4 regions of the Streptomyces sp. NPDC004284 genome follow, and region 4 is predicted to be linked to each of the others. Evidence: riboswitches for the same ligand, from Rfam matches in the RefSeq annotation. Region 4 holds a riboswitch; each other region holds the start of a gene.
The links. A riboswitch is a leader RNA that binds a small molecule or an ion and turns the genes downstream of it on or off. The one in region 4 is predicted to bind cyclic di-AMP.

Region 1 (7,544 bases), on a different contig from region 4:
GATCCGTTCGCTCATCGGCATCTCGCCGGTCTCCGCGGCCGGCCTCCCGCTCGACGGGGAGACCTGGGAGCTCTTCGCCGGAGCCGCCGACGAACCGGCCAACCGGCGCGCGATCATCGACAACACCACCGGCGGCCGCTACGACGACGCCTGGCTGAGCGCGCTCGTCGACCGTTCCGTCACCCGCTCCTCCGCGACGGCCTTCCGCGCCTACCTGGACTCCTGGTCCCGCACCGACTTCCACGAGCGCGTCCGCGACAACCCCACCCCCGTCCTGCTCGTCGTCGGCGCCCACGACCCCGCGCTCGGCGCCGAGGCGATGGAGGCCACCTGGCTGCGCTGGTACCCCAACGCCCGCCTCGAAGTCCTCAAGGACGCCGGTCACTACCCCCCGGAGGAGACCCCGCAGGCCCTCGCCGAGGCCATCGAGGCCTTCCTCGGCGCCTGAGGGAACCCCGTCCCGGGTCTCATCCGAAGGTCGTCGGAACCGACGACTTTCGAGGACAGTGGCGGGGCCCCTCGCTAGTGGATCATCGTGCTCACGACATCGCAGGGCGGTCTTCCCGGGACCGTCCACGACCGGCAGGAGCACGACCGATGGGCCTCGCACAGTCTCAGCACCGCTTTCTCGTACGGCAGAAGGTGACGCTGATGGCCAACCGGTACCTGGTGCACACCATCGGCCCGGACGGCAAGGAGGACGAACTCGTCGCCTTCGCCCACCAGAAGAGGATGGCGCTCAAGGAGCACGTCACCTTCTACACCGACGAGTCCAAGCGCCAGGTCCTCTTCACCTTCAAGGCCCGCCAGGTCATCGACCTCGGTGCGACGTACGACGTGTTCGGCGCCTCGGGCACCCGACTGGGCAGCTTCCGGAAGGACTTCGGCGCGTCCCTGCTGCGCAGCACCTGGCACCTGAGCCGGGAGGGCGAGGGGCGGGAGGCCACCGGGCAGGAGCGGAACGAAGTGGTGGCGCTGCTGCGGCGCGCCTGGGAGTTCCTGCCCTTCACGGACCTGCTCCCGTTCGTCGTGCCGTACCACTTCGACTTCACCGAGGGAGGGCGCTCCGTCCTGTCGGTCGACAAGCTGTTCGGGATACGGGACCGGTACGTGCTCGACATAGCCGACCCGGAGCTCGACCGGCGGCTCGCCCTGGCCCAGACCGTGGCCCTCGACGCCCTGCAGTCCCGCTGACCGGGCCCCGGTCCTCCCGGAGCACCCGCTGATCGAGCCCTCCCCGTCGACCCGCCCGTCGCGTCTACCCTGGAGGGACGGGCAGGGAACGGGACACGGCGTCCCTCCCCGCGCCCGGGCCGCGTGGACGGAAGGGCGGCGGACCATGTTCTTCAGCGATCGCAGTGACGCGGGGCGGCAGCTCGCCGCCCGGCTCGACCACCTCAAGGGCCATGACGTCGTGGTCCTCGGGCTCCCACGGGGTGGCGTGCCGGTGGCGGCGGAGGTCGCCGACGCCCTCGACGCGCCGCTCGACATCTGTCTCGTACGGAAGCTGGGAGTGCCCTATCAGCCGGAGCTGGCGATGGGGGCGCTCGGGGAGGGCGGCGTGCGGGTGCTCAACGAGCGGGTGCTCCGGGAGACCCGCGTGAGCGACCGCGACCTCGCCGCCGTGGAGGAGAGGGAGCACACCGAGCTCGACCAGCGCGCCCTCCGCTACCGGGGCAGCCGGACGCCCGTGCCGCTGGACGGGCGGACGGTCGTCGTGGTCGACGACGGGCTGGCCACGGGCGCCACGGCGCTGGCGGCCTGCCGGGTGGTCCGCGCCCGGGGCGCCGCACGGATCGTGCTCGCGGTTCCGGTGGCGCCGAAGGGCTGGACGGCCCGCCTCGGCGGCGAGGCCGACGAGACCGTCAGCGTGCACGCGCCGGAACTCTTCTTCGCGATCGGGCAGTTCTACCGGGACTTCTCGCAGACCCCGGACGCCGAGGTCATCGCCTGCCTGGACCGGAACAGGGCCGCGCGGGTCCCCGTCGTGCGGGACACGGACGTCCGGATCCCGGTCGACGAGGTCACCCTCGGCGGACGCCTCGCGGTGCCCGAGGACGCGCGCGGGATCGTCCTGTTCGCGCACGGCAGCGGCAGCAGCCGCCACAGTCCGCGGAACCGGGCGGTCGCCGCGGCGCTCAACCGGGCGGGCCTGGGGACGCTGCTCTTCGACCTGCTGACCGAGGCGGAGGCGACCGACCGGGCCCATGTCTTCGACACCCCGCTGCTCGCCGGGCGGCTCGCCGGGGCCACGGAGTGGCTGGCCGGGCGGCCCGAGAGCACCGGGCTCCCGCTCGGGTACTTCGGCGCGAGCACGGGCGCGGCCGCCGCGCTGTGGGCGGCGGGCGATCCCGCGTCCCCGGTGGGCGCCGTCGTCTCGCGCGGCGGCCGGCCGGACCTCGCGGCCGAGCGCCTGGCCCAGGTGCGCGCCCCGACGCTCCTGGTGGTGGGCGGCGCGGACGCGCTGGTCCTGGACCTCAACCGGCGGGCCCTGGCCCTGCTGCGCTGCGAGAACCGGCTCTCCGTCGTGGGCGGCGCCGGCCACCTCTTCGAGGAGCCGGGCGCCCTGGAGGAGGTGGCGGCCCTCGCCACCTCCTGGTTCGCCGAGCACTTCCGGCGTGCGGGGATCAGTACGCCGAGTTGACGTTGTCGATGGAGCCGTAGCGGTCGGCCGCGTAGTTGCAGGCGGCGGTGATGTTGGCGACCGGGTCGAACAGGTCCATGGACGTGCCGGGCACGTGGTAGGCGAGGAAGGTCGGCTCGATGACCTGGAGGAGGCCCTTCGAGGGGGTGCCGGCGACGGCGTTGGAGTCCCAGAGGTTGATGGCCCGGGGGTTTCCGGAGGACTCGCGCATGACGTTGCGCAGGATCCCGTCGTAGGTGCCGGGGATGTTCTGCTGGCCCATGATGGCCAGCGACTCCCGGATCCAGCCGTCGAGGTTGTCGGCGTAGTTCGTGGCGGCGACGGCCGGGACGGCCGCCGCGGCGGAGGCGCCCGTTCCGGTGGCGACGGCGGGGGCGGCCGACCGGTGCTCGGAGCGGCTCGCCCGCTCGGTCGTGGCGGACTTCTTCGCCTGCGCGGGGGCGGCCTTCGCGGAATCCCGACGGATCGTCAGTTCGAGACCGGGGTGAATGAGTGAAGGATTGTCACCCACGGCGCTCTTGTTGGCACGGTAAAGGCTCTTCCAGCCCCCCTGAATTCCCTTCTTGTGGGCGATCAGGGAAAGCGAGTCACCACTCAGGACGGTGTACGTGTGGACCGCGCTCGGGGCGGCGGGCGCCTTGACCACGATCGGCGCGGCGGGAGCGGCGACGGACTGGGCGGCGACGGCCGGGGCCCCGGCCACGGGCGCGGCACTGGCGACGGCTGGGACGATCAGCGGCAGGGTGAGGGCGGCGCCACCCGTGCCGACCAGGGCGAGGCCCCGGGAGATGTGGCCGAGGCGGGGACGGCGGTGCTTACCGTGAGCAGGCATGACAGGTTTCCTCTCCGGCGCCTGCGAGGTGAGCTGTCGGGTTCGGACGGGAGATGTCCGGCCGCGCGCACGCGGCTGCACCCCGAGCCGTTCCGGATTCCGGACCGGCGTATTCGTGGGTCCCCCGCTCCTGCCGTCGGGTGAAAGTGAGGTTTACCGAGCGGCGGCAGGATTGGGCGTTCCGCTCGAATGGAGGTGACCGTAGGCCAGTAATGCGACGGATAACAAGACGAGCGGACCCCGGGAATGGGGAAATGGATCACGGAATTCGGGGAATTCAAGATCGATGCCGCGCCGGGGGTGTCGAACTTCCTTGTGCGGCATGGGGTGGGAGGAGGTGCCTCAGAGGCCCCGGGGCGGGCGAGTGAGTCGCGTCACGCGGACGGTAATGTCCGAATATGGGGTGTAATTCCGTAGTAGGTAAATAAGGGGGAAATCCCCGGGATCGGGCGTTCGGGCGGGTGGCTCGCCGGGAGGGTCAAAAGTCGCAAAACAGACATTTATCTTGAAAGATGGAGGGAACCGACTCAGGAGACACCTCATGCCGCCCTCCACCTCCCTGCTCAGCCCCGACAGCCTCGACCGCGAGGCGGCCGCCCTCTTCGAGAGCGCCGCCTGGCAGCGGATCGTCACGGACTGGACCGCCCCCGCGGTGCCGGGGCCGACGGCCCCCGAGGAGTCGCCGCCGGCGGAGGAGGGCTGGCGGGAACTGCTCAGCGTGCCGGTGGACCGGCTCGTGGCCGACGCGCTCGCCGCCCTGCCGCCGGAGCTCCCCGCCGAGCGCCGCATCCCGGGACGGCTCGGAGCCGTCCTGCCGGACCGGCTGCACATGTGGCGCCGCATCGGGCAGGCCGACCTGCGTCCCTCGGTCCACCTCGGCTACGCCCGCCTGGTGCTGGCGGAGTGGGGCTGGCAGAACGCCCCGTACAAGCTGCGCGACACCCGTGGCGCCCGGTGCCTCTGTGGCGCCCTCCTCGCCGCCCACCGCCTCGGCTACGGCAGCGCGGACACCATGAACGAGGCGGCCGCCTGGGTCATGACCGAGCTCCGGTCGCGGGGCTGGCAGGGGCTGATCGGGCCGTGGAACCGGGCCCCCGGCCGTACGGCCGCCGACGCGGTGGCCCTCCTCGACGCCACGGTCCGCCGCGCCGCGCACGCCGGCCGCTGACGCCGTGCCCGCGTGCCGGGCGGCGACCGGAAGGCCGCCACCCGGCACGCGAGGGGAGGGGGTCAGCCGCTGACGCTCGCGGCTCCGGTCTCGATGTGGCCGGTGTACCGGCGCGACCAGGTGCCGTCGATGTCGGCGAGGATCGTGAAGTCGTACCAGCCGCCGTTGTACGCCACCGCGTTGAAGAAGTCCTCGCGGCTGGAGTTCGCCGGCACCGTGTAGGTCCACGGCCCGTCCGAGCGGTAGGCGTTCGAGCGGATCGTGAAGGTGACGGGACCGGACGAGCTGTTCGTCATCCTGAACCACAGGGCCGTCTTGCCCGTCCCGCTCTCGGGCGCGAACCGGGCCGCCACCTCGACGTCCTTGCCCGCCTTGGAGGCGTCCCCGATGAACCGGCGCAGGAAGCGGTTGGGGCCCATCATCGAGATGTCGTACTTCCCCGAGCCCGAGCCGAGCCCGATGTTGAAGTAGTCGGAGGCCGTGGTGCCGGGGTCGACGGTGTACTGCCAGGCGGCCGTGTCCCGGTACTGGTGCGGATGGATCGAGAAGTGCGCCGACCGCTTGGCCTCCGCGCCCTGGTTCGCCATCGAGAACCAGGCCAGGATCTTGCCCGCGGCGCCGAACTCGAAGCGGTCGAGGTTGCCGTTCACCTGGTACGGCAGGGCGCGCGCCGGTCGCGTGCCGGACTCCTGCGCGGGCAGCGCGTTGTTCTGGGGCGCCGGGTTCGGCAGCGGGCCGCAGGTGGCCTGCCCGATCACCTTCGCCGTCGAGGGAAGGCCGGCGGGCACTCCGTACACCGGGTTGGCGAAGTCGAAGACACCGGTCAGATCGCCCGTCACCTTCCGCCGCCAGGCGCTGATGTTGGGGCAGGCGGCCGGGGTGCCGAGGGCCGCCGTCCAGGTCTCCATGAAGCGCAGCACCGAGGTGTGGTCGAAGACCTCGGAGCTCACCCAGCCGCCCCGGGTCCACGGGGACATGACAAGCATGGGGACGCGGAAGCCCAGTCCGATCGGCACGCCGTCGAGGTACTCGCCCGCGGTGCCCGGAGGGGCGACCGGCGGCGGCACGTGGTCGAAGAAGCCGTCGTTCTCGTCGTAGTTGAGGAACAGCACCGTGGAGTCGAACACCTCGGCGTTCGCGGCCAGCGCGCGGTAGACGAGGTCGACGAAGTGGGCGCCGTCCCCCGGAGGGGCGTACGGGTGCTCCGAGAAGGCCTCGTTCGCGACCACCCACGACACCTGCGGCAGGGTGCCCGCGACGACGTCGGCGCGGATCGCCGCAGCGATGTCGTCCGGCGTCGAGCCGGTCGCCTTCGGGACCGAGCCCATGCCCCGGTCGTACAGCGGATCCCCGGGCTTCGCGTCGGTGAACTTCTTGAAGTACGCGAGACCGTTGTCGCCGTAGTTGTCCTGGGCGTTCTGGTAGACCTTCCAGCTCATCCCGGCGCGCTGGAGCGCCTCGGCGTACGTCTCCCAGGTGAGGCCCGACTCGTCGCCCCCGTCCTTGCTGGAGCCGTCGACCTTCCCGCTCCACAGGAAGGTGCGGTTGGGGCCCGTGGCGCTCAGCGTCGAGCAGAAGTACGCGTCGCAGATCGTGTAGTTGTCGGCGAGCGCGTAGTGGAAGGGGATGTCCCCGCGGTCGAGGTGGCCGAGCGTCCGGGTGTTGCCCACGCCCGTGACCCAGTTGTCGAGGCGCCCCTTGTTCCAGGCGGCGTGCTGCGAGGTCCAGCTGTGCGGCAGGTCGCCGTTGCACTGCGCGAGGGTCTCGCCGTCGACGCCGCCGGCGGGCGGGGTGTCGCTGAGCTTCCAGGGGTACTGGCGGCCGCCCCAGTTGGGCTGGTTGAACATGCCCCAGCCGCCGGGAATGTTGCCGGCGGCGCGGTCGCCGAAGCCCCGCACGCCCTTCAGGGTGCCGAAGTAGTGGTCGAAGCTGCGGTTCTCCTGCATGAGGATCACCACGTGCTTCACGTCCGTGATGGTGCCGGTCGCGGCGCTCGTGGCGGCGGACGCCTGGACCGGAGGCAGCGCGGCCCCCGCCATGAGCCCCGCGCCGATCCCGACGAATCCCCTGCGGCTGATGGGAATCATGCCCCGCCTCTCCTGTCACGGTGTGCCCCAGCGGCACGTCGGAGACATGATGGGGGAGGGGAGCGTAAAGGTATACGTCCGTGCGGTAATTACTGCATGAACACACAGAGGCCCGGAGATACCGAGCCTCCGATTGGTCCGAATTCAGACCAATGAGTCAGACGGCGAGGACCTTCACCCCGGCCTCGGTGAGCTGCCCGACCGTCTCCGGGGCGATGCCGGTGTCGGTCACGAGCAGGTCGATCCGGTCCAGACCGCAGATCCGCGCGAACGCCCTGCGGCCCATCTTCGAGGAGTCGGTCACCACGACGACCCGGCTCGCCCGCTCCGCGAAGAGCCGGCTGATGCTCGCCTCGTCCTCCTGGTGCGCCATCGCGCCGAGCTCGGGATCGACCCCGTCGACGCCGAGCACCACCACGTCGAGCACGACCTCGTTGAGCACCCCGACCGTCAGCGGGCCCACCAGCTCGTAGGTCTGGGGCCGGGCGACCCCGCCCGTGGTGACGATCTTGATCTGTGGACGCACCGCCAGTTCGCCCGCGATGTTCAGCGCGTTGGTGACCACCGTCAGCGCGGGGCCGGCCGGCGCCGCCGCTCCCGGAGCCTCGGTGCGCCCGCTCGCGAACCGCAGCGCGAGGGCCCGCGCGACCTCCGTCGTCGTCGTGCCCCCGTTGAGCCCGACGACCTCGCCGGGCGCGACCAGATCCGCCACCGCCTCGGCGATCCGCCGCTTCTCCGGCGCGTGTCGCGTCGACTTGTACCGCAGCGGCAGTTCGTACGAGACGCCGTGCGCGACCGCCCCGCCCCGTGTCC
Region 2 (7,544 bases), on a different contig from region 4:
GCGGCGGGGCCATCTGGTGGTCGACCGGCTGGTGCGCGGCGTGGCCAGCGGCGGTCTGCGGATGCGGGAGGGGTGCACGGCGGAGGAGGTCGCCGGGCTCGCCCGGGGCATGACCATGAAGGAGGCCCTGCACTACGACCCGTCCGCCCGGTACGTGCCGCTGGGCGGCGCCAAGGGCGGCATCGACTGCGACCCCCGCTCCCCCGAGGCGTACGGCGTCCTCGTGCGCTATCTGCGGGCGATGCGGCCGTACGTCGAGCGGTTCTGGACCACCGGGGAGGACCTCGGGCTCACCCAGGACCTGGTGGACCGGGCGGTGGCCGAGGCCGGGCTCGTCTCCTCCGTACAGGCCGTGTACCCGCTCCTGGAGGACGAGGCGGAGGCCCGGAAGCGGCTCGCCGACGCGTTCGCGATCGAGGTGGACGGCATCGGGCTCGACGAGCTCGTCGGCGGCCTCGGTGTCGCCGAATCGGTGCTCGTCGCCCTCGACCGGGCCGGGCGGGAGTACGCGGGCACCCGGGTGTCCGTGCAGGGCCTCGGCACGATGGGCGGGGCGACCGCCCGCTTCCTCGCCCGGGCCGGGCTGCGGGTCGTGGCCGTCGCCGACGTCCGGGGCACGATCGTGAACCCCGACGGCCTCGACGTCGAGGCGCTGCTCGCCGCCCGGGACGCGCACGGGACCGTCGACCGCTCCGCGCTGCGGCCCGGCGACCGCGAGGAGCCCGGGGACGCCTGGCTCTCGGCCGACGCCGAGGTCCTCGTCCCGGCGGCCGTCTCGTACGCGATCGGCACCGCGGAGCAGGACCGGATCACCGCCCGCTGGATCGCCGAGGCCGCCAACATGCCGGTCCTGCCGGAGGCCGAGGAGGCGCTCGCCGCGCGCGGGGTGACCGTCCTTCCGGACGTGGTCGTGAACTCGTGCACGAACGCCTGGTGGTGGTGGACGCTCTTCGGTGACATCGAGGCCGACGCGGAGCAGGCCTTCGCGCGGGTACGGCGGGCGATGCGGACGCTCGTCGGCGGGATGCTCGACCGGGCGGAGGCGGACGGCGTCAGCCCGCGCGCCGCGGCGCACGCGCTGGTGGACGAGCGGCTGCCGGTGATCGCCGAACGCTACGGCTGGTACTGAACCGGCCACCCGCCGGAGCCGTTGGCGATCATGACCTTGTCACGTGCTGTGTAGGCTGCACGGCGTGGCGAGAGTGCGGTTGAGCGTGGCCGAGCGACGGGACGAACTCCTGAGGGCCGCCGTCGAGCAGATCGAGGCCCGTGGCGTCGCCGCCGTCCGGATCGCCGACGTGGCCGCCGCGCTCGACGTGAGCAACGCACTCGTGCTCTACCACTTCTCGTCCAAGGAGCAGCTGGTCGCCGCGGCCTTCGCCCACGCGGCCGAGGGCGACCTCGCCCAGCTGCGCCGGCTGCTCGGACGGCGCTCCACCGCCGTCCGACGGCTGCGGGCCGCCGTGCGCTGGTACGCCCCGACCGGGCAGGCCAAGGGCTGGCGGCTGTGGATCGAGGGCTGGGCGGCCTCACTGCGCGACCCCGAGCTGCGCCGGGTCGCCGCCTCCCTCGACCGGGAGTGGAAGGCGGCGCTGACCCGGGTCATCGAGGAGGGCGTCGCCGCCGGGGAGTTCCGCTGCCCGGATCCGGCCGGGGCCGCCTGGCGGCTCACCGCCCTCCTCGACGGCCTCGCCGTCCAGACGACGGCCTACGCAGGCCCCCTCGCCCGCACCACGATGCTCCGGTGGGCGGACGCCGCCCTCGCCCGGGAACTCGACCTGCCGACGCCGGACCCGGCCGCGCCGAAGGAGCCGGGGAGCCCGGAAAGCCCTGACAGCCCGGACGGGCCTGACGGGCCGGACGGGCCGGACGGGCCGGACGGGCCGGACGGGCCGGACGGGCCGCCGTAGCCGACCAGGGCAGGGCCGGTGCACCCGCCCGCCCGTCAGATCAGCTCGTACACCGCCGAGACCGTGACCTGCTCCTCGATCTCGCCGGGCGCCAGCGGTACGCCCGGTTCGTCCGCGGAGACGGGGGTCGTGCCGAGGCCGGGGCGGACGGACTCGCCCTCGCTCAGCGAGACCAGCCGGCCGAGCCGGTGGCCGCTGAGCCGGGCGTGCTGCGAGGCCTTGTCGTACGCGTCCCGGTAGGCGGCCTCGCGGGCCTTCGCCCGCAGCGCCGACGGGTCGGCGACGTCGAAGACGACCCCGTTGATCCGGCCCGTGCTCCCGGTGGCGTCGTTGACGGCCCCGATGACCTGGCCGGTCCTGTCGATGTCGCGGACCTTCACGGAGAACGACTGCCCCGCCTGATAGCCCGTCACCTTGCTCTCCCCGTCCTTGGTCTGGGTGTAGACCGGGGACAGCGAGAGGCTGTCGGTGCGGATGTCCCGGTCGGCGATCCCCTGTCTGTGGAGCACGCCGAGCAGTGCCTCGGCCCCGGTGCTCTGCGCCGCCATCGCCTCCTTCGCCGTCGGGCGGGTGGCCTCGACCCCGGCGGACAGGATCGCCAGGTCGGGCGCGGCGGCCGCCCGGCCGTTGCCCGTGACGGTGACCGTGGCCGTGGCCGGTTCGGCGTCCCGGGCGGAGGTGCGGAGGGCCGCCCGCTCGGGCGCGGCGGCCAGGGCGGGGGCCGCGGGGCCGGCGAGGAGGCCGCCGAGCACGGCGGTGGCGGCGAGCAGACGGGCGGTGCGGGCGGCGCTGGGCCGGCGGATCGTCACGGGCGGTCCCTTCGGGGGGTGGGTGCCGGGGCTCCGGCGGGCACATCCCAGCACCCGGCGCCGCCGCCTCCCGCGCGCCACTCCTGACCGCCGGCCCCCTTCACCTCTCCGCACCAACCGGGACCGCCCGCCCTCGCCGGTCCGCCCGGTGCTACAGGGGCATGAGGTCGGGGCGCTTCGCCTCGACGTGGTCGCCCGAGCTCTCGCCGCGCAGCCGGCGCCCGATCCAGGGCACCAGGTACTCCCTGGCCCAGTGGATGTCGTCGCGGCGGACCTCCAGCGTGCCGCGCGGCGGTTCCGGCGGCCAGGGCTGGTCCGGGTCGGCGGGCACCTCCATGCCGAGGACCTGGGCGGCGCGCAGGGCGACGCGGGTGTGGCCCTCGGGCGAGAGGTGCAGCCGGTCGTCGTCCCAGGCGCGCCGGTCCTGCACGGACTTCAGCGACCACAGGTCGAGGACCGGGCAGCCGTAGCGGTCCGCGATGGCCCGGACGTGCCCGTTGTACGTGGCGATCTTGCCGCGCAGGTGCTTGAGGAGGATCACGTCGCGGGTGTCGAAGCCGGTGGTCACCATGACGGTGCCGACGGCGGAGGTCAGTTCGGCGACGGCGCGCTCGAAGCGCTCGGCCACGTCGTCCGGGTCCGTGCCGGGGCGGATGATGTCGTTGCCGCCCGCGCAGAAGGTCACCAGGTCGGGGGCGAGTTCCTTCGCCCGGGGGACCTGTTCCGCCACGATCTGGTCGAGGAGGCGCCCCCGTACGGCGAGATTGGCGTACCGGAAGGCGTCGTGCTCCGGCAGCTGGTCGGCGAGCAGGACCGCGAAGCGGTCCGCCCAGCCGACGTACGTCCCGTCGGGCCCGGGGTCTCCGACGCCCTCGGTGAAGCTGTCACCGATCGCCGCGTACGACCCGAATGCGCTCTTGTCTGTTGATCTCGAATCGTCTGCCACGGGAGCACATCCTTCCCTTTCGGATGTGACCTACGCGACCGTAAGGAGGGGTTGACGCAGGGTGACATATGCCACCGATAAAGATTCCACCAAGCCGGAATACGCCGGAGGCCCGGCACGTGCGTGCCGGGCCCCCTGGAGCTGACGTCGCGTCAGATGCTCACGCCGTGCGACCGCAGGGCGGCCAGCGGGTCGATGTCGGAGCCGTACTCCGGCCCGGTGCGCATCTCGAAGTGCAGGTGCGGGCCGGTGACGTTGCCGGTCGCGCCGGAGAGGCCGATCTGCTGGCCGCCGGTGACGGTCTGGCCGGCGGAGACGGAGATCGAGGACAGGTGGGCGTACTGCGAGAAGGTGCCGTCGGCGTGCTGGATGACGACCTGGTTGCCGTACGCGCCGCCGTCGCCGGCGGAGTAGACGGTGCCGGGGCCGACCGCGTGGACGGTGGTGCCGGTGGAGGCGATGAAGTCGACACCGGTGTGGTAGCCGGAGGACCACATGGAACCGGCCTGGTGGTACGGGGTCGACATGGCGGCGCCGGCGATCGGGGCGACCCAGCCGGAGGAGGAGGTCGTCCCGGCCGAGGAGGAGGTCGCCGAAGAGGAGGAGGCGGTGGTCGCGGCGGCGGCCGGGGCCGAGGTGCGCTCGCTGCCGCGCGAGGCACGCTGGGCGTCGCCGTTCTCGCCGGAGCTCCAGGTGCTCCGGTGCGCGGCCTCGGCGGTGCTCTTCGCGCCGAGGGTGAGCTTCATGCCGGGCAGGATCAGCGAGGGGTCCTCGCCGATGACCTGGCGGTTGTCCTCGTACAGCTTCTTCCAGCCGCCGGCGAGGTGGCGCTCGGAGGCGATCTTCGACAGGTAGTCGCCCCGGACGACGGAGTACGTCTTCGGAGCGGCCTTCACCGGGGCGGCGGGCGCGGCCTTCACCGGGGCGACGACGGGAGCGGCGGCCGGGGCGGCCTGCTCGGCGGCGTGGGCGCCGGTGGCTCCGAGGAGCGGGAGGGCGACGACGGCGCCGCCGGTGCCGGCGGCGGCGAGGCCGCGGGTCAGGCGACTGGACTTGGTACGGCGGTGCTTACCCTTCGCGGGCATGGCGAATTCCTCTCCGGCGCCTGCGAGGTGAGCTGTCGGGTTCGGACTGGAGATGTCCGGCCGCGTTCTCGCGCGACTTCACCCCGAGCCGTCCTTCATCGAGGGATCGGCGTACTACCTGGGTCCCCCGCTCCTGCCTTCTACGGGTGAGTGTGGATTCCGGTCGGTGGCAGGATTCGGCGGTCCGTCCGGATTGAGCGCGACGCTAGACGAGAGAAGTCGGGGCGAACAAGCCGCAGTTTTCAAGCGCTTCGGGATCCGGTGAAATCCGGCCGGAATTCCGGTCACCCTCCGTGGATGACGAATCCTCGATCTCCTTTTCCCGGGGGGTATTTGGAAAAGACGATCAGGCACGGTCCGTCACGGTTATGACGCTGCTCACGCGCCGATCCCCATCCCCCCTGCAACCGGGGCGGGTTATGCCGAACCAGTCAATACGGACAGATCACCCATTCCTGTCCCGGGGGGTGCGGGTCCGGGGCCCCGGCCGAGATGATTGCCCCAGGAACCGATCTACAGAACAGGAGCAGCCGTGACGCAGCAGCTGCCGCAGGTCCCGCCCGCCGAAGCCGCCGAGCCCGAGCTGACGGAGGTCCGCAACTTCCGGGACGTGGGCGGCCTGCCGACGACGGACGGGCGCGCCGTCCGCCCCGGCCGCCTCTTCCGCAGCGGCCACCTCGCCCACGCGACGGAGGACGACGCCGCCTTCCTGGCCTCGCTGGGGCTGCACACCGTCTTCGACTTCCGCAACGAGTCGGACCGGAGGCTCGAGGGTCCGGACGTCGAGCTGCCCGGCGTGCGGAACGTGAACATACCGCTCAACGACCCGGCCGACGGCAAGGAGTTCTGGAAGCTGGTGCGCGACGGCGAGACCGCGCAGCTGCGGGAGGTCCTCGGCGACGGCAAGGCGGCCGCCAGGATGTCCGACTCGTACCGGAAGATGGTGGTCGAGCGGACCGAGGAGCACGGCCGGATCCTCCACGCCATGGCGGAGGAGAGCCTCCCGGCCCTCATGCACTGCGCCGCGGGCAAGGACCGGGCCGGGCTCGCCATCGCGATCACCCTGCTCGCGCTCGGCGTCGAGCGGGAGGCGATCGAGGCCGACTACGTGAAGTCGAACGACCCGCACCGCCGCTACAAGGTGCGCCGCAGCTCCACCGCCGCGGACGCGATGTCGCCCGAGGTGATGGAGCTGCTGAGCCCGCTCTTCGACGCGCGGGTGGAGTATCTGCGGGCCGCCTTCGAGACGATCGAGGCGACCTGGGGCACGGTCGACGCCTATCTGTCCGAGGGCCTGAAGCTGGCCCCCGAGACCCGTGAGCGGCTGCGGGAGCGCCTGGTCACGGAGGCGTAGCCGCCCCTACTGGTTCTGCCCGCCCAGCATGAAGAGCAGGTAGAGGAAGCCGGCGAAGAGGTGGCCGGCGATCAGATAGGCGAAGAGGCGGAGCACCAGGCCCTTGGGGAACTTGCCTTCACCGCGTTCCTCACCGGTCACCGATACGGACTTCTCGGACATGGTCGGTCCTTTCCTGGGAAGGGTCACACGAGGTCAACGCCGGTGCGGGGTCCCGTCGCCGAGGCACAGCTCGGCGGCGGGGCTCTGCATCAGGGTGTGGACGAAGAGCAGCTCGGCCCCGCCGGGGGTGGCGGCGCCGATCCGATGCGGGGTCAGCGAGTCGAAGTGCGCGCTGTCCCCGGGGTCGAGGACGTGGACGGCCTCGCCGAGGGCGAGCCGCACCCGCCCCTCCAGGACGTGGATCCACTCCTCGCCGGGGTGGACGCGCACGATGTCGGCCCGGGTGGCGTACGGCACGTGGACCCGCAGGCACTGGAGGGCGCGTCCGGCGCCGCCCGCCTGGCGGTAGATCCAGCCGTCGGCCTCGACGGGTTCGGAGCGGCCGGCCCGGACGACGGGGTCGCGCTCGGGGGGCGTCTCCCCCAGGAGCTCGGAGACCGTCGTACCGTAGATGCGGGACAGGGCGAGCAGCATCGGCAGCGAGGGCTGCCGGTTCCCGGTCTCCAGGCGCGAGAGGTGGGCCGGCGAGAGGCCGGCCCGCTGGGCGGCGGCCTCCAGGGTGAGTCCCCGGCGGCGGCGCAGGGCCCGCAGCTGGGGGGCGACGTCCGGCAGGGCGTCGGGGGTGACGGGGTCCGGGGAGGTGTCCCCGGGGACGTGGTCCATGCGTCCATTCCGCCAGGATCATGCCTCTGAGGCAAGTTTCTTGCCTCAGAGGCAAAACCTGGGGGAAGCCCCTCGTCGAGATCCGGTCAGCGCTGTGCGACCGCCTGCTTGACCAGCGTCTTCCCGAAGTCCCACATCAGCCCGCCGCCGCCGTGGGCGTCGTCCATGACCGCCGTGAAGGCGGTGACGAACCGGTCCACGTCCGCCTCGTCGATGATCAGCGGCGGGATCAGCTTGATCACCTCCAGGCGGTCCCCGGAGACCTGGGTGAGGATCCGGTGCCGCTGGAGCAGCGGGACGACGACCATCTGGGCGAAGAGGCCCTTGCGGGCCGCCTGGAGCATCGTCCAGCGCCCGCGCAGCCCGAGCGAGGAGGGCCGCCCGAACTCGATCCCGATCATCAGGCCGCGCCCGCGGATCTCGTGAAGGAGTTCGTACCGGGGCACGAGCTCCTTCAGCCGGCCGGAGAGCAGGTCGCCGATCCGGCGGGCGTGGGCGACCGTGCCCTCGTCCTCCATGACCGAGAGGACGGCGAGCCCGGCGGCCATGGCCTGCGCGTTCGATCCGAAGCTCGCCGAGTGGACCAGGACCCGGTCCATCGACGAGTAGACCTTC
Region 3 (7,544 bases), on a different contig from region 4:
CGGCCACCCCGTGCACGTCGTCACCGACCCCGGCCTCGAACCGATCGTCGAGCGGATGCTCACCGCCCACGGCGCCCGGGTCCACGTCGTCCCCGAGCCCAGCCCGCACGGCGGCTGGCAGCAGGCCCGGATGGACCGGGTCGCCGAACTGCTCACCACCCTCGACGGGGCCTGGTGGCCGAACCAGTACGGGAACCCCGACAACCCCGCCGCCTACACCGGGCTCGCCGCCGAACTCTCCGCGCAGCTCGACCGGATCGACGTCCTCGTCTGCGCCGTCGGCACCGGGGGCCACTCGGCCGGGATCTCCCGGGCCCTGCGCGCCACCAGCAGCCCCGCCCTGGAGCTGGTCGGCGTGGACTCCGTGAACTCCACCGTCTTCGGCCTGCCGGCCGGGGAACGGCTGATGCGCGGCCTCGGCTCCTCCATCCACCCGGGCAACGTGGACCACGGCGCCTTCGACGAGGTCCACTGGGTGGGTCCGGCGGAGGCCGTCCGGGCGGCCCGCCGCCTCGCCTCGCGCCACTTCGCGACCGGCGGCTGGAGCGTCGGCGCGGTCGCCCTCGTCGCCGGCTGGCTGGCCCGCACCCGGCCGCGCGGCACCCGGATCGCGGCCGTCTTCCCGGACGGGCCGCAGCGGTACTTCGACACCGTCTTCAACGACGAGTTCTGCGCGGCGCACGGGCTGCTCGACGGACCCGTCCGGGAGGACCCCGCCGCGTACGTCTCCGACGACACGGTCAGCGGCTGGACGCGCCGGGTCCTGGAGCGGGCCGAGTGACCACGGCGACCGCGCCCGCCAAGGGCGGGGGCGGCATCTGGAAGCAGAGCCGCTCCTTCGATCCGGCCGTACGGCTGCTGTTCCTCAACCAGCTCACCATCAACCTCGGCTTCTACATGCTCATGCCGTACCTGGCCGCGTACCTCGCGGACGGGCTCGGCATGGCGGCCTGGGCCGTCGGGCTCGTCCTCGGCGCCCGGAACCTCTCCCAGCAGGGCATGTTCCTCGTCGGCGGGGCGCTCGCCGACCGGTTCGGCTTCAAGCCGCTCATCGTGGCCGGATGCGCGCTGCGGACCGTCGGCTTCGGGGCGCTCGCCTTCGCGCAGTCGCTGCCGACGCTGATCGCCGCCTCGCTCGCGACCGGCCTCGCGGGGGCGCTCTTCAACCCCGCCGTGCGGGCCTGCCTCGCGGCGGAGGCGGGGGAGGAGCGCCGGGTGGAGGCCTTCGCGCTGTTCAACACGTACTACCAGGCGGGCATCCTGCTCGGGCCGCTCGTCGGGGTGGCCCTGACGGGGGTGTCGTTCCGGCTGACGTGCGTGGTCGCGGCGGTGCTGTTCGCCGGCCTGACCCTCGTCCAGCTCCGGCATCTGCCCGTACAGGTCTCCGAGGCGCCGCGGGAGCAGCGGGGCCAGTTCCGCACGGTGCTCTCCCACCGCACCTTCTGGCTCTTCTCGCTCGCCATGACCGGCTCGTACGTGCTGTCCTTCCAGGTCTATCTGGCGCTGCCGCTCGCGGCCGGCGGGACGGGACGGACGACCGCGCTGTTCGCCGTCTCGGCGCTCGTCGCGCTCGCCGGACAGCTGCGGATCACGGCCTGGTGCCGGCGCCGCCTCAGCCGGGAGCGGTGTCTCGTCCTCGGGCTCGCCCTGATGGGCGGGGCCTTCCTGGTCCCCGCCGCCCTGGGGCGCGGCCTGGCGGCGCTGCTGCTGTGCGCGGCGGTCCTGGCCGTGGCGAACGCGGTGCTCTACCCGTACGAGATGGACACCGTCGTCGCCCTGTCCCGGGGGCGTTGGGTGGCCACCCACTACGGGCTCTACAACACCGTGTGCGGGGTCGGCATCACCCTCGGGAACCTGGGGACGGGCGCGCTCCTCGACGTCACCGGCTGGTCGGCGGCGCCCTGGCTCGTGCTGTGCGCGGTGGGCCTGGTGTGCGCGGCGGCGATGGCGCTGCTCGCCCGGGGCGGCCGGCTGGCGGAGGGGGTGACCGGGGGCTGACCCCGTACGGGGCCGGCCGACCCCGTACGCCAGTCGGCCCCGTGGGAGTCGCCGCCCCGGGCGGCGGCGGCCACCCTGGGAGGGCGCGGTGCGGACCGCGGCCGGGCGGACCGGGCAGGGAGGGCACAGGTGGGGCCAGGAGCGGCGGGCGGCGGGCGGCGGGGCGGGGAACGCCCCGAGTACGGCGGCGCCCGCCGCTTCATCCGCGCCCTCCCCCCGCTGATCATCGCGGGCGGTGTCGTCTTCGACGTGGCGACCCCGCCCGCGTACACGGCGGCGCCGCTCTTCTCCGCCGCCCCGCTGGTCGCGGCGCCCTTCTCCTCCCTGCTCACGACCCTGCTCACCGGGATCGCCGCCGTCCTCGCCTCGATCGGGCTGCACTCCTACAACGGCACCGTCGACGAGATCGCGTCCCTCACCGAGACCCTGACCGTCCTCACGGTCTCCGCGCTCGCCCTCCTCATCAACCAGGTCGTGCGCCGCAGCGGCGAGCGGCTCGCCTCGGCGCGGGTCATCGCGGAGGCCGCGCAGAAGGCGGTGCTGCCGACGCCGGCCGAGCGGATCGGCGGGCTGCAGTGCGCGGCGCGGTACGAGGCGGCGCAGGCCGACGCGTTCATCGGCGGCGACCTGTTCGCCGTCCAGGACACCCCGCACGGGGTGCGGCTCGTGGTCGGGGACGTCCGGGGCAAGGGGATGGAGGCGGTCGAGGCCGTCGCCGTCGTCACCGGCGCCTTCCGGGAGGCGGCCGAGACGGAACGGAGCCTGGAGGGCGTGGCACGGCGCCTGGAGCGGGCGCTGGCCCGGGAGGGCACCCGCCGGGACGACCTCGACTCCTTCGAGGGGTTCACCACCGCCGTCCTGGCCGAGATCCCGCGCGGCGACGGCGGCGGGACCTTCGACGGCTTCGTACGGGTCGTCAACCGCGGGCACCCGCCGCCGCTGATGCTGTACGGGGACGGGCGCCTGGACCTGCTGGAGCCGGGCCAGGCGGCGCTGCCGCTCGGGATGGGCGAACTGGCGGAGTGGCCGGACCGGGTCGAGGCGTGGCCGCTCCCGCCGGGCGCGACGCTGCTCTTCTACACGGACGGCCTCTCGGAGGCGCGGGACGCGCGGGGCGTCTTCTACGATCCGGCGGCGCGCCTCGCCGGGCGGATCTTCCCGGGGCCCGAGGAGCTGCTCGACGCGCTCGTGGACGACGTACGGCTCCACACGGGCGGCGGGTCGACGGACGACATGGCGCTGCTCGCCGTGAGCCGCCCGGCGACGGGGCAGCCGGAGCGGCGCCGGACGATGCCGGTGGTGCCGCCGGGCGGGCCCGGTCACCGGCCGTAGTCGAGGGGTGTCACTGCGATAACAATTGACACAACGTCAGATCGCGGGGGTTTCGCGGAATCCCCCGAAGGCCTTGCTGAAGGGGGGTCAACTCGGGCGATAGCCCCATAATTCAATGAACGATCAAGGAGGACGGCTTGGAATCGGGACCCCCTGTCTATTAACGTTCGATAACGCAGCGCGGTCGTCCCAGCCGTCGCAAGAGGCGGCACCGTGCGCACGCGCCGAATCCTGAAAAGGAACCGGGGAACCACCACTTGGGGTGAATCGGGCCCCTTCGCACCCGTGCGAACCACGCACGCGGGCGGCCGAGCCCGTAGGAGACCTTCCCGCTCCGAACCCGTCAGCTAACCCGGTAGGCGAGACGGAAGGAAAGGAGCGCGCCCCCGTGGCGTCCAACACCCCCGCATCCGAAGCCCCCTTCGACGCCTTCGGTGGTGGTGCGGCTCCCTCCGCCCCGGACACCGAGTGGAACCCCACCGAGGGCTCCCTGCGCTCCGAGAGCCGCTCCGGCGGCCGGCACCGGGTCGTCAAGCAGCGCTCCAACTTCGCCCGCTCCTCCACCGTCCTCGGCGTCGGCGTGATCGCCGCCGTCGGCGCGGGCGGCCTCGCCACCGCGCAGGAGAAGCCCCCGGTGGCGATATCCCTGCCGGACCTCCCGGACCTGAACCTGCCGGACGCCCACGACATCCCCGGCGTCGGCGACCTCCTTCCCGCGGAGGAGAGCGCGCCCGCCGCCCAGGCCGAGGCGAACCCGCTCACCTCCGCCACCTACACCACCACGGCCGAGGAGCAGACCTCCGCCCCCGCCGCGGGCGAGGCCCTGCGCGCCCGCATCCTCCAGCAGGCCGAGCAGCAGCAGGCCTCCGCCGACGCCGCCGAGAAGGCAGCCGTCGAGAAGGCCGCGGCCGAGAAGGCCGCCGCGGAGGCCGCGGCCAAGGAAGCCGCCGCGGAGAAGGCGGCCGCCGAGGCGAAGGCCAAGGCGGAGGCGGAGGCGAAGGCCAAGGCGGAAGCGGAGGCCAAGGCGAAGGCCGAGGCCGCCGAGGCCGAGCGCCTCGCCAAGCTCGCCGCCGAGTACGCGCTGCCGGTCTCCTCGTACACCCTCACCGCCAGCTACATGCAGTCCGGCTCGATGTGGTCCTCCGGCTACCACACCGGCCTCGACTTCGCCGCCCCCACGGGCACCCCGCTCAAGGCGGTCCACGGCGCCACCGTCAAGTCGGCGGGCTGGTCCGGCTCCTACGGCTACCGCATCGTCCTGGAGCTGGAGGACGGCACCGAGGTCTGGTACTGCCACCTCTCGTCCATGCTGGTCAGCGCCGGCCAGACCGTCGGCACCGGCGAGACCATCGGCCGCGTCGGCGCCACCGGCAACGTCACCGGCGCCCACCTCCACATGGAGGTCCACACGCCCGGCGGCGACGGCATCGACCCGGCGGCCTGGCTCCGCTCCAAGGGCCTGAACCCCTGAGCAGCTCCTAACTCCGGTACGGGTTGTAGCCGTCGTAGTCCAGGTACTGCGGCGGCGCCCAGACCCGGCCCGTCGCCCGCGCCGCGTACGTGAGCGCGGGGGAGGCGACCTCGCGGCGCTGCCACAGGTGGTGCAGCAGCTCCTGCTCCCGCGCCGGGAAATCGGGTCCCGCCGTGCCGCGCCGGGCCCGGTCCCGCAGGAACGCCAGGGTCGTCGCGAAGGACTCGTACTCGCCGACCGCCCGCGCGGCCGGCGCCCCGTACGTCCGGGCGGCGAACGCCCGGGCCATCTTCCGGGCCCGCATCGACGACAGCGCGAGCGGCTCCGTGGGGGCGAGCCAGCCGGCCGCCGCGTACGCCGGGAGCTCCCCGGATATCGTGCGCAGCTCGCGCTGCCGGCTCCACACCGCCAGCCAGGTCAGCAGACCGAAGGCCGGGACCATGAGCGCCCCGTACACCGCGTAGAAGGCCAGCGGGCCGCCGAAGGTGGCCGAGCCGTTCCACGCGGAGTGCAGGCTCATCGCGAGCAGCAGCCCGGCCGGCGGCAGCAGCACCCGGCGCAGCCGCTTCCCGGGCGGCGCGAGGGCGGCGAGACCGAAGCCGATGCCGGTGAGCACGGTGAACAGCGGATGCGCGAACGGCGACATCACGACCCGCACGAAGAAGGTCGCGGCGGTCACCGAGCCCAGGCCGGTCGAGCCGAACTCCTGGTCCTCGCCGAAGGCGTTGCCGAGGTAGAGGATGTTCTCGGTGAAGGCGAAGCCGGTCGCGGTGAAACCGGCGACCACGACGCCGTCGACGAGACCGCCGAAGTCCTTCCTGCGGAAGAGGAACAGCAGCAGGATCGCGGCCGCCTTCGCGCTCTCCTCCACCACCGGGGCGACGACGGTGGCCCCGAGGGTGTCGGCCGAGTCCGGATCGGCCGTGGCCGTGGCGATCCAGCGGACCGCGAAGGAGTTCGCCAGGATCGCGACGAGCGCGGCGGCGAAGGCACCCCAGGCGAACGCGAACAGCAGGTTCTTCCAGGGACCCGGCTCGACCCGGTCGAGCCAGCGGAACGCCGCCATGAGCAGCGGTACGGGAAACACCGCGAGGCCCAGACCGACGAGGAAGCCCTGCGTGCCGGTCTGCTCGCGGACCAGCGCCAGGATGACCAGGGCACAGAGCGCGAGCAGCGTGACGACGGTGATCGCCCGGACCACCCGGCTGCGCCAGAAGGCCCGCCGGGGCCGGTAGCGCCACTGGGTTCGGTCGGCGACGGCGGGGAAGGCCGGCTCCTCGGTGTCCCGGTGCGGGACGGCGGCTGGGTTGAACACGTCAGCGACCCTAACGACCCCCACCGACAGTGGTCGACGAAGTTACCGGCTCTCGGTCACCTCGGCGTCAGAGGCGCTCGGTCACTTCCGCGTCGAAGGCTCCCGGTCACTTCCGGCGGAAGAGCAGGTCGTGCACGACGTGCCCCTTGTCGAGTCCCTGTCCCTCGAAGCGGGTGAGGGGCCGGAAGTCGGGGCGGGGCGCGTAGCCGCCGTCGGCCTGCGTGTTCTCGTAGTCCGGATGCGCGGAGAGCACCTCCAGCATCTGGACGGCGTACTCCTCCCAGTCCGTGGCGCAGTGCAGCACGGCCCCGGGCTTCATGCGCGGCGCGAGGAGGCTGAGGAACTCGGGCTGGATGAGGCGGCGCTTGTGGTGGCGCGCCTTGGGCCACGGGTCCGGGAAGTAGACCCGGCAGCCGTCGAGGGCCGCGTCGCCGAGCATCTCGCGGAGCAGGATGACCGCGTCGCCGTTGGCGACCCGGACGTTGGTGAGCCCGTTCCGGTCGGCGAGGCCGAGCAGATTGCCCTGGCCGGGGGTGTGCACGTCCACGGCGAGGATCCCGGTGCCCGGGTCGGCGGCCGCCATCTGCGCGGTCGCCTCGCCCATGCCGAAGCCGATCTCCAGGACGACCGGGAGCCCGTCGAACATCTCGCCCAGGTCGAGGACCTGCTTGCCGTCGATGTCGAGGCCCCAGTCGGGCCACCGCTTCAGCATGGCCTCGGCCTGCCCGTACGTGACACGGCTGCGGCGCGGCTGGAAGCTCCGGATCCGCCGCTCGTGGTGGGCCCCGGCGGGATCCGGCATGGGCCCCTCGCCGGGGGCGAACATCCGGCTGCCCCGGCGCGCGACGGGCTGGCCGGGGTCGGCGACGGGCTGCGGGCTGTTCTCGATCTGCTCAGACACAATGCGGCCAAGTCTACGGGGACCCGGCCGGGCGTGCGGTGCCGTGCTACAGGTGGGCCAGGGCCCGGCCCGCCACCTCGCGGCCGATCGGGAGCGAGGCCGTCGCCGCGGGCGAGGGCGCGTTCAGGACGTGGACCGTCCGCTCGGCCTCGCGGAACAGGAAGTCGTCGACCAGCGTCCCGTCCCGCAGCACCGCCTGCGCCCGGACCCCCGGCGCCGCCCGCCGCAGGTCGGACTCCTCGACGACGGGGAGCAGCCGCCGCACCGCCTCCGTGAAGGCCCGCTTCGAGACCGAGCGGTGCAGCTCGCCGGCGCCGTACCGCCAGTGCGCGCGGGCGATCGCCCAGGAGCCGGGCCACGCCAGGGTGGCGCCCAGTTCGCGCGGGCGGACGACGGACCAGCCGTACCCCTCCTTCGCGAGCGCCGGGACCGCGTTCGGCCCGATGTGGACGCCGCCGTCGATGCCCCGGGTGAGGTGCACCCCGAGGAAGGGGAAGGCGGGGTCGGGGACCGGGTAGACCAGGCCC
Region 4 (7,544 bases):
GAGCTTCGGGCCGACCTCGGGAAGGATCTTGTCGGCCGCGTCGACCAGGATGAAGCGCATGTCCTCGCGCGACACGTTCTGGTAGTACTTCGCGGCGTCGCGGGCCATGTCCTCGACCTCGCCGATCGTCTCGGCGCCGGCGAAGCCACCGCCGACGAAGACGAAGGTCAGCGCCTTCCGGCGGACCTCCTCGTCGGTGGTCGAGTCGGCCTTGTCGAGCTGCTCGAGGACGTGGTTGCGCAGGCCGATGGCCTCCTCGATGCCCTTCATGCCGATGCCCTGCTCGGCGAGGCCGGGGATCGGGAAGGTGCGCGAGACCGCGCCCATCGAGATGACCAGGTAGTCGAACGGCAGCTCGTACGACTCGCCGACGAGCGGCGCGATCGTGGCGACCTTGCGGTCCTGGTCGATGGTGGTGACCCGGCCGGTGAGCACCTCCGCTCCACGCACGACGCGCCGCAGCGGGACGACGACGTGACGCGGCGAGATGCTGCCGGCGGCGGCTTCGGGCAGGAAGGGCTGGTAGGTCATGTACGACCGCGGGTCGACGACCGTGACGGTCGCCTCCGCGTAGCGCATCTTCTTGAGGATGCGCCGAGCTGCGTACAGGCCTACGTACCCGCCGCCTACTACGAGGATCCTGGGACGCTCCGTGGTGCTCATGGGATCGAGTATCCACCCCGCCTGAGGGGGGTGCTCGTGCGCCCCTTCACAAGGTTCGGAGACACCTCTGCTACACTCCGCCGCCCACGTGATCCATGTCATGGTGTTGCAAAGGAACCAGGGTGCAAGGGCGAACGTTGTTCACCCCTTGTGAACTGGCCTGGAGAGGGCCTGTTCACCTCGAACCGCACGGTGCGTTCACGCGATGGAAACAGCGAGCGAAGTAGCCCTCGCACCTGCGAAAGGGCCCTGAGACGCCCCTCGGAGGGCCTAAAGACCTTCCTCCGGCGCCATCAGGGCCCTTTTCCTTGTGAAGAACTTCACGAACTTCTATCGAAAGACCGTCCCGGAAGGGCTCGATAGCCGCCCGCTATGCCACGGATAGGGCGATCCCATCGAGAATGTCGTGCTCGCTGACGACGACCTCGCGGGCTCCGACGCGCTCCACGATCTCGCGCAGGACGAGCGCCCCGGCGATGATCACGTCGACCCGGCCGGGGTGGATGACGGGGATCGCGGCCCGCTCGTCGTGGGTGGAGGCGAGGAGGCGGTCGGTCACCTCGGCGACCTGTTCGGCGGAGATCCGGGAGTGGTGGACCTTCTCGGAGTCGTACTCCGGGAGCCCGAGGGCGATGGCGGCGACCGTGGTGACGGAGCCGGCGAGCCCGACGAGGGTCTCGGCGGTGCCGATCGGGACGGTCTCGGCGGCCAGGTCGAGCGCGGTGCGGACGTCGGCGCGGATCGCGGCGACCTCCTCGGCGGTCGGCGGGTCGTGGCGGACGTGCCGCTCGGTGAGCCGGACGCAGCCGATGTCGACGGAGCGGGCGGCCTCGACGTGCTTGTTGCCGACGACGAACTCCGTCGAGCCGCCGCCGATGTCGACGACCAGCCGGCGGTCGTCGCCATGCAGCTCGCCGGTGGCGCCGGTGAAGGAGAACGCGGCCTCCTGGTCGCCGGTGATGACCTCGGGCTCCACGCCCAGGATCTCCACGACCCCGTTCACGAAGTCCTCGCGGTTCTCGGCGTCGCGGGAGGCGGAGGTGGCAACGAAGCGGAGCCGCTCGGCGCCCAGCTCCTTGATGACCTCGGCGTACTCGCGGCAGGCCGCGAAGGTCCGCTCCAGCGCCTCGGGGGCGAGCCGGCCCGTCTTGTCGACGCCCTGCCCGAGCCGGACGATCGTCATCCGCCGGTCCAGCTCGACGAGGTCACCCGTCTCCGGGTGGACGTCGGCGACGAGGAGGCGGATGGAGTTCGTGCCGCAGTCGATTCCGGCGACCCGGGTCATTCGGAGGACTTCCCTTCGTCGGTGCACGGGTTCACGCACGGGCCCTTCGCCCACCACTCCGGCAGCATCGCGAGCGCCTCGTCGCCGAACGGGTTCACGCCCGGTCCGGCGGCCAGCGAGTGGCCGACGAGGACGTGCAGGCACTTGACCCGGTCCGGCATGCCGCCGGCGCTCGGGAAGCCCTCCAGGACCTCGATGGCGTCACGGCGGGCGATGTAGTCCTCGTGCGCGGCCCGGTAGGCGGCGGCGAGCTCCGGGTCGGTGGCGAGCCGGGCCTGCATCTCCTTCATGACCCCGTTGGCCTCGAGGGTGCCGATGGCCGAGGCCGCCCGCGGGCAGGTCAGGTAGTACGTGGTCGGGAACGGCGTGCCGTCGGGGAGCCGGGGCGCGGTCTCGACGACGTCCGGGTTGCCGCACGGGCAGCGGTGCGCGATGGCGCGCAGGCCGCGGGGCGGGCGGCCGAGCTGGAGCTCGAAGGCCGCGATGTCCGTCTCGGTGGGCTCGGTGCGGTCGGTCTGCGGAGGGGGCGTGTCCATGTCTGCCTTGTTCGTGTGTCGCGGAGGAGGGTCAGGGGCGGTCGGCGTGGTCGACGCCGTCCCAGAGGTTGTCGTACCAGGGGCGGTCCTCCGCGCCCTGGTCGGCGCGGGGCCGCTGCTCCGCGTCGGGGTCGTTCACGGTGAAACCGGTCTCGCCGGGGAGCAGGTAGTGCAGGTGCTCGCGGGCGAGGCGGCGGACGTAGGCCGGGTCCTGGAGGCGGGCCTTCTCGTCCTTCAGTTCCTCGACCCGCCGGGCGGCCTCGGCGGCCCGGCGCTCCTGCTCGGCGATCTCGCCCTGCTGGGAGACGTAGCTCCGCATCGGGTAGGCGAGCGCCACGACGAGGGAGCAGACCACGAGGGCGAGGAAGGCCGCGCGGCCGGTGAGCCGCGAGCGGCGGGCCTGGCGGCGGGTCTGGGAGCGGTAGACACGGGCGGCTGTCTGCTCGCCGAGCAGTCTGATCCGGGTCGCGGTCGAGAACCGGTCCCGGTCCTTCGCGGCCATGTCGTGTCGCCTCCCCTGTTCACGCGTACGTCCCCGCACACGGTACGGGACCGGGTGCGGGGACGGACGTATCTACAGCGTCAGGCCTGTTCAGCCCTTGAAGCGCGGGAAGGCGCTGCGGCCGGCGTAGACCGCGGCGTCGTCGAGGATCTCCTCGATGCGCAGGAGCTGGTTGTACTTGGCGACGCGCTCGGAGCGGGCCGGGGCGCCGGTCTTGATCTGGCCGCAGTTGGTGGCGACGGCGAGGTCGGCGATGGTGACGTCCTCGGTCTCGCCGGAGCGGTGCGACATCATGCACTTGAAGCCGTTGCGCTGGGCGAGCTCGACGGCGTCCAGGGTCTCGGTCAGCGAGCCGATCTGGTTGACCTTGACCAGGAGGGCGTTGGCGGTGCCCTCCTCGATGCCGCGGGCGAGGCGCTCCGGGTTGGTGACGAAGAGGTCGTCGCCGACGAGCTGGACCTTGGAGCCGAGCTTGTCGGTGATGACCTTCCAGCCGGCCCAGTCGTCCTCGAACAGCGGGTCCTCGATGGAGACCAGCGGGTACGCGGAGACGAGCTCCTCGTAGTACTCGGTCATCTCGGCGGCCGAGCGGGACTTGCCCTCGAACTCGTACTTGCCGTCCTTGTAGAACTCGGACGCGGCGACGTCGAGCGCGAGCGCGATGTCCTTGCCCGGGACGTAGCCGGCCTGCTTGATGGCCTCCAGGATGAGGTCGAGCGCCTCGCGGTTGGAGTCCAGGTTCGGGGCGAAGCCGCCCTCGTCGCCGAGGCCGGTGGAGAGGCCCTTGCCCTTCAGGACGGCCTTGAGGGTGTGGTAGACCTCGGTGCCCCAGCGGAGGGCCTCGGAGAAGGACTCCGCGCCGATCGGGGCGATCATGAACTCCTGGATGTCGACGTTGGAGTCGGCGTGCGACCCACCGTTGAGGATGTTCATCATCGGAACGGGCAGCAGGTGCGCGTTCGGGCCGCCCAGGTAGCGGAAGAGCGGGAGGTCGCTGGCCTCGGAGGCGGCGTGCGCGACGGCGAGGGAGACGCCGAGGATGGCGTTGGCGCCGAGCGAGCCCTTGTTCTCCGTGGCGTCCAGGTCGAACATGGCCTGGTCGATCAGGCGCTGCTCGGTGGCGTCGTAGCCGACGAGCTCCGGGCCGATCTGCTCGATGACGGCGAGGACGGCCTTCTCGACACCCTTGCCCTGGTAGCGGTTGGGGTCACCGTCGCGAAGCTCGATGGCCTCGAACGCACCGGTGGAGGCGCCGGACGGAACAGCAGCACGGCCGGTGCTGCCGTCGTCGAGGCCGACCTCGACCTCGACCGTGGGGTTGCCTCGGGAGTCCAGGATTTCCCGGGCTACGACGACGTCGATGGACGGCACGAGCATCTCCTTCTGGGATGTGACGCTGGATGTGACGCAAGGTCGATGCAGGGTCGCTTGGCCTTGCGACAAGAGCCTAACCGGCGCGGGGGCTCCGGCCCGCCGCGCGCCCGCCCCCTGGGACGAAAAAGGACCCAAGGGCACGCATCACGGGACGAAGGGCCCCAGATCTACTGGACGGTAACCGTCGGGGCCCCCAAAGAGGGGAACCCCGGTCCGGCGCGCACGGGGGAAGGGCACGCCGGACCGGGGTGGTCACCGCGGGAGGGTCGTCGGGGCCGCGTGAGCCGCCGGACTCACGCGGGCCGCCGGGCTCACTTCAGGTGGAGCTGCTGGCCCGGGTAGATGAGGTCGGCGTTCTCGACGACGTCCTTGTTCAGCTCGAAGAGCTTGGCCCAGCCGCCCTCGACGCCGTGCGCCTGGGCGATCCTGCTGAGGGTGTCGCCGGTGACGACCTTGTACTCGCCGTCGCCCTTCTTGACCTTCTTGCCGGTCGGCGTGGTGACGGTCTTCTTGGCGTCGGCCTTCGGGGCCTTGCGGTGCTCGCTGCGGGTGGTCGGCTGCTCGGCGCGACGCTCCTGCTGCTTCGGGGCGGCCTGCTGCTGCGGGGCGGACTGCTGGGTCTGCTCCGGAGCGCTCTGCTGCGGGGTGCTCTCGGCGGCGCCGCCGTCGTAGGAGGCGCTGGAGAGGCCGACGCCGCAGCTCGGCCAGGCACCCTTGCCCTGGCCCGCGAGGACCTTCTCGGCGATGGTGATCTGCTGGGACTTGGACGCCAGGTCGGCACGCGGGGCGTAGGCGGTGCCACCGAAGGCGGCCCAGGTGGAGTTGGTGAACTGCAGGCCGCCGTAGAAGCCGTTGCCGGTGTTGATGGCCCAGTTGCCGCCGGACTCGCACTGGGCGACGGCGTCCCACTCGGAGGTGGTGGCGGCCGAGGCGGCGCCCGCGGTCAGCAGCGGGGCGGCGACGGCGACACCGGTGACGCCGACGAGCGCGGCGACCTGGGCGGCCCTGGAGGAACGACGGTGTTTGCCCTTGGCGGAAAACAGCATGGGGATTCTCCTCACCGACGCCTGTGAGGTGAGCTGTCGGGTTCGGGCCGGAAAGTTGCCCGGCCGCGTGTCCTGGCACGCGGCTTCACCCCAAGCCGGTCGTCCGTCCGTCTGTCTCAACGGCCGGGACCGGCACTTACCTTGGGTCCCCCACTCCTGCCTTCGGCGCTTGCGCGACGACTGTTCCCATCGGCCGACGGCAGGATTCGGCGTTTCGGTCGACGGGGCCCGCGGTGGCGAGCGGTGACGACCGTAGACACAGACCCACCGGAAGTTCAAAGAGGCCGATTGCGGAAATATCGCCCCTGCTTGCCCTCCGGTGGGTGGCGTTTGCGCAGGTGAGAGGTGACGGGAGCAAAGTTTGCGGACGTGGCACGCCAGTTGGGGCGAAGAGACCCATGTCTCACTTGCCCAGAACCGGACATAAGCCCGCGAACTAACCTGCCGTCGCCGTCGAACCCTCCGTCAGGTCAAGGCTCTGACCAGGGAGGATGAGGTCCGGGTCGACGCCGACCGTCTTCTTGTTGGCGTCATAGAGGGCGGCCCAGCCTCCGGGGAGTTCGTTCTCCTCCGCAATGCCGGACAGGCTGTCACCCGGCTGCACGGTGTATTCGCCCGAAGTGCCCTGACTGTCCGTTGTGCCCGAATCCTTCGCGGCATCGGTCGCCGAGGGAGTGCCGAGCGCCCCCGCGGCCTTGTCCGCGCTCGATGCGTGCCGACCGGATTCAGTAGAACTGTCCACCTTGCCGGATTCCTCCGGGGCGGCCTCGCCCCGGTGCTTGCCGGTGCCGGGCGTGGCCGACGACACGTCACCCTTCGGCGCGTCAGAAGAATCCGGCGTACCGGGCGTAACGGACGCATCGTGCGTGACCGGGGCCGCCGGGGTGGTGGGCGCGGCCGGGGTGGCCGGCACGGCGGAGGCGGCGGAACGCGCCGGGCCGGTCGGCGCGGCCGGGGTCGCGGGAGTGGCGGGGGTCACGGACGTGGCGGACCGTTCGGCCGCCCCTTCGGTCCCCGCGGTGCGGTTGGACTCGGGGAGGGGGCCCGTGGGGGTCGTCGGGACGGCCGTCGGGCCGGGGTTCACGCCGGTGGCCTTGCCGTCGTTCTTCAGGCCGGCGATCGGCGCGCAGGTGGCCCACTCGTCGCTGCCCCTGTCGAGCGCCTTCTCGGCGACCGCGATCTGCTGGGCGCGGCTGGCCAGGTCGGGGCTGGGCGCGTACGCGAGGCCGCCGTTGCGCTCCCAGCTGTCCTGGGTGAACTGGAGGCCGCCGTACATCCCGTTGCCGAAGTTGGCGCTCCACTGGCCGCCGGACTCGCACTCGGCGACCCGGTCCCAGGTGGAGGCGTCGGCGGCGGAGGCGGATCCGGTGGCGAGCAGCGGCAGCGCCATGGCGGATCCGGTCACGCCCGCGGCGACGACGAGGGCGGGGGCCTGACGGGGGCGACGGTGTCGTCCGTTCCCGGAACGCATAGAAGCGCCTTTCGCGTGACGGCTGAGACTGCCGGGAAACGTAGCCGCATTCGAATGTCCGTCACAAGTCGATGGACCGCCGATCACGCGAAGATCACATTTCTGATGGTTCGTCAGTAACCAAGAGGGGTACGGAAGGGGAGAACTCCACTGGAAGCGTGCGCAAACCACGCATGATGAGCCCGCCGCGCCATCGCAGTTCGGCCGGATCGGCGGCAAGTCGCAGGTCCGGCAGGCGAGTCAGCAGGGTCGCGAGCGCCGTCTGTCCTTCGAGGCGGGCGAGCGGCGCGCCCAGGCAGTAGTGGATGCCGTGCCCGTAGCCCAGGTGCTGGTTGTCGCGCCGGGCGAGGTCGAGGACGTCCGGCCCGTCGAAGCGCTCCGGGTCCCGGTCGGCGGCGGCGAGCACCACGAGCACCGGGTCGCCCGCCGGGATCTCCTGCCCGCCGATGGTCAGCGCCCGCGTCGCGTACCGCCAGGTCGCCATCTCCACGGGCCCGTCGTACCGCAGCAGCTCCTCGATCCCGGTCTCCAGGAGTCCGGTCTCCCCGGCGGCGAGCGAGGCCTGGAGCCGCGCGCGCTGCTCGGGATGACGGAGGAGCGCGTAGAGCCCGTTCCCCACCAGATTGACCGTCGTCTCGAATCCGGCGAAGAGAAGGATGAACGCCAT

Region 1: linked by a shared signal. The riboswitch ahead of ACFYUS_RS35935 (transglycosylase SLT domain-containing protein) and the one ahead of ACFYUS_RS37140 (transglycosylase family protein) in region 4 are both predicted to bind cyclic di-AMP.
Region 2: linked by a shared signal. The riboswitch ahead of ACFYUS_RS06130 (peptidoglycan DD-metalloendopeptidase family protein) and the one ahead of ACFYUS_RS37140 (transglycosylase family protein) in region 4 are both predicted to bind cyclic di-AMP.
Region 3: linked by a shared signal. The riboswitch ahead of ACFYUS_RS16940 (M23 family metallopeptidase) and the one ahead of ACFYUS_RS37140 (transglycosylase family protein) in region 4 are both predicted to bind cyclic di-AMP.

The regions. Positions count from the first base shown of each region.
Region 1 covers NZ_JBIAMJ010000023.1:12,627-20,170, reverse strand. Annotated here, with positions in the region: gene ACFYUS_RS35950 (alpha/beta fold hydrolase) at 1-448, shown strand, start outside; gene ACFYUS_RS35945 (hypothetical protein) at 598-1,194, shown strand; gene ACFYUS_RS35940 (phosphoribosyltransferase family protein) at 1,340-2,644, shown strand; gene ACFYUS_RS35935 (transglycosylase SLT domain-containing protein) at 2,628-3,476, opposite strand; cyclic di-AMP (ydaO/yuaA leader) riboswitch at 3,480-3,665, opposite strand; gene ACFYUS_RS35930 (hypothetical protein) at 4,018-4,644, shown strand; gene ACFYUS_RS35925 (phosphocholine-specific phospholipase C) at 4,707-6,731, opposite strand; gene ACFYUS_RS35920 (DeoR/GlpR family DNA-binding transcription regulator) at 6,889-7,544, opposite strand, start outside.
Region 2 covers NZ_JBIAMJ010000002.1:207,890-215,433, reverse strand. Annotated here, with positions in the region: gene ACFYUS_RS06150 (Glu/Leu/Phe/Val dehydrogenase dimerization domain-containing protein) at 1-1,129, shown strand, start outside; gene ACFYUS_RS06145 (TetR/AcrR family transcriptional regulator) at 1,194-1,910, shown strand; gene ACFYUS_RS06140 (SIMPL domain-containing protein) at 1,946-2,719, opposite strand; gene ACFYUS_RS06135 (SGNH/GDSL hydrolase family protein) at 2,871-3,665, opposite strand; gene ACFYUS_RS06130 (peptidoglycan DD-metalloendopeptidase family protein) at 3,818-4,750, opposite strand; cyclic di-AMP (ydaO/yuaA leader) riboswitch at 4,755-4,942, opposite strand; gene ACFYUS_RS06125 (tyrosine-protein phosphatase) at 5,283-6,104, shown strand; gene ACFYUS_RS06120 (DUF6126 family protein) at 6,111-6,266, opposite strand; gene ACFYUS_RS06115 (helix-turn-helix domain-containing protein) at 6,300-6,929, opposite strand; gene ACFYUS_RS06110 (aspartate aminotransferase family protein) at 7,016-7,544, opposite strand, start outside.
Region 3 covers NZ_JBIAMJ010000005.1:459,420-466,963, forward strand. Annotated here, with positions in the region: gene ACFYUS_RS16925 (PLP-dependent cysteine synthase family protein) at 1-781, shown strand, start outside; gene ACFYUS_RS16930 (MFS transporter) at 778-1,998, shown strand; gene ACFYUS_RS16935 (PP2C family protein-serine/threonine phosphatase) at 2,128-3,330, shown strand; cyclic di-AMP (ydaO/yuaA leader) riboswitch at 3,543-3,707, shown strand; gene ACFYUS_RS16940 (M23 family metallopeptidase) at 3,719-4,801, shown strand; gene ACFYUS_RS16945 (PrsW family intramembrane metalloprotease) at 4,809-6,116, opposite strand; gene trmB (tRNA (guanosine(46)-N7)-methyltransferase TrmB) at 6,223-6,942, opposite strand; gene lhgO (L-2-hydroxyglutarate oxidase) at 7,064-7,544, opposite strand, start outside.
Region 4 covers NZ_JBIAMJ010000025.1:42,882-50,425, forward strand. Annotated here, with positions in the region: gene ACFYUS_RS37115 (NAD(P)/FAD-dependent oxidoreductase) at 1-663, opposite strand, end outside; gene ACFYUS_RS37120 (exopolyphosphatase) at 1,034-1,948, opposite strand; gene ACFYUS_RS37125 (DUF501 domain-containing protein) at 1,945-2,484, opposite strand; gene ACFYUS_RS37130 (septum formation initiator family protein) at 2,516-2,986, opposite strand; gene eno (phosphopyruvate hydratase) at 3,077-4,363, opposite strand; gene ACFYUS_RS37140 (transglycosylase family protein) at 4,672-5,406, opposite strand; cyclic di-AMP (ydaO/yuaA leader) riboswitch at 5,410-5,584, opposite strand; gene ACFYUS_RS37145 (transglycosylase family protein) at 5,843-6,877, opposite strand; gene ACFYUS_RS37150 (cytochrome P450) at 6,972-7,544, opposite strand, start outside.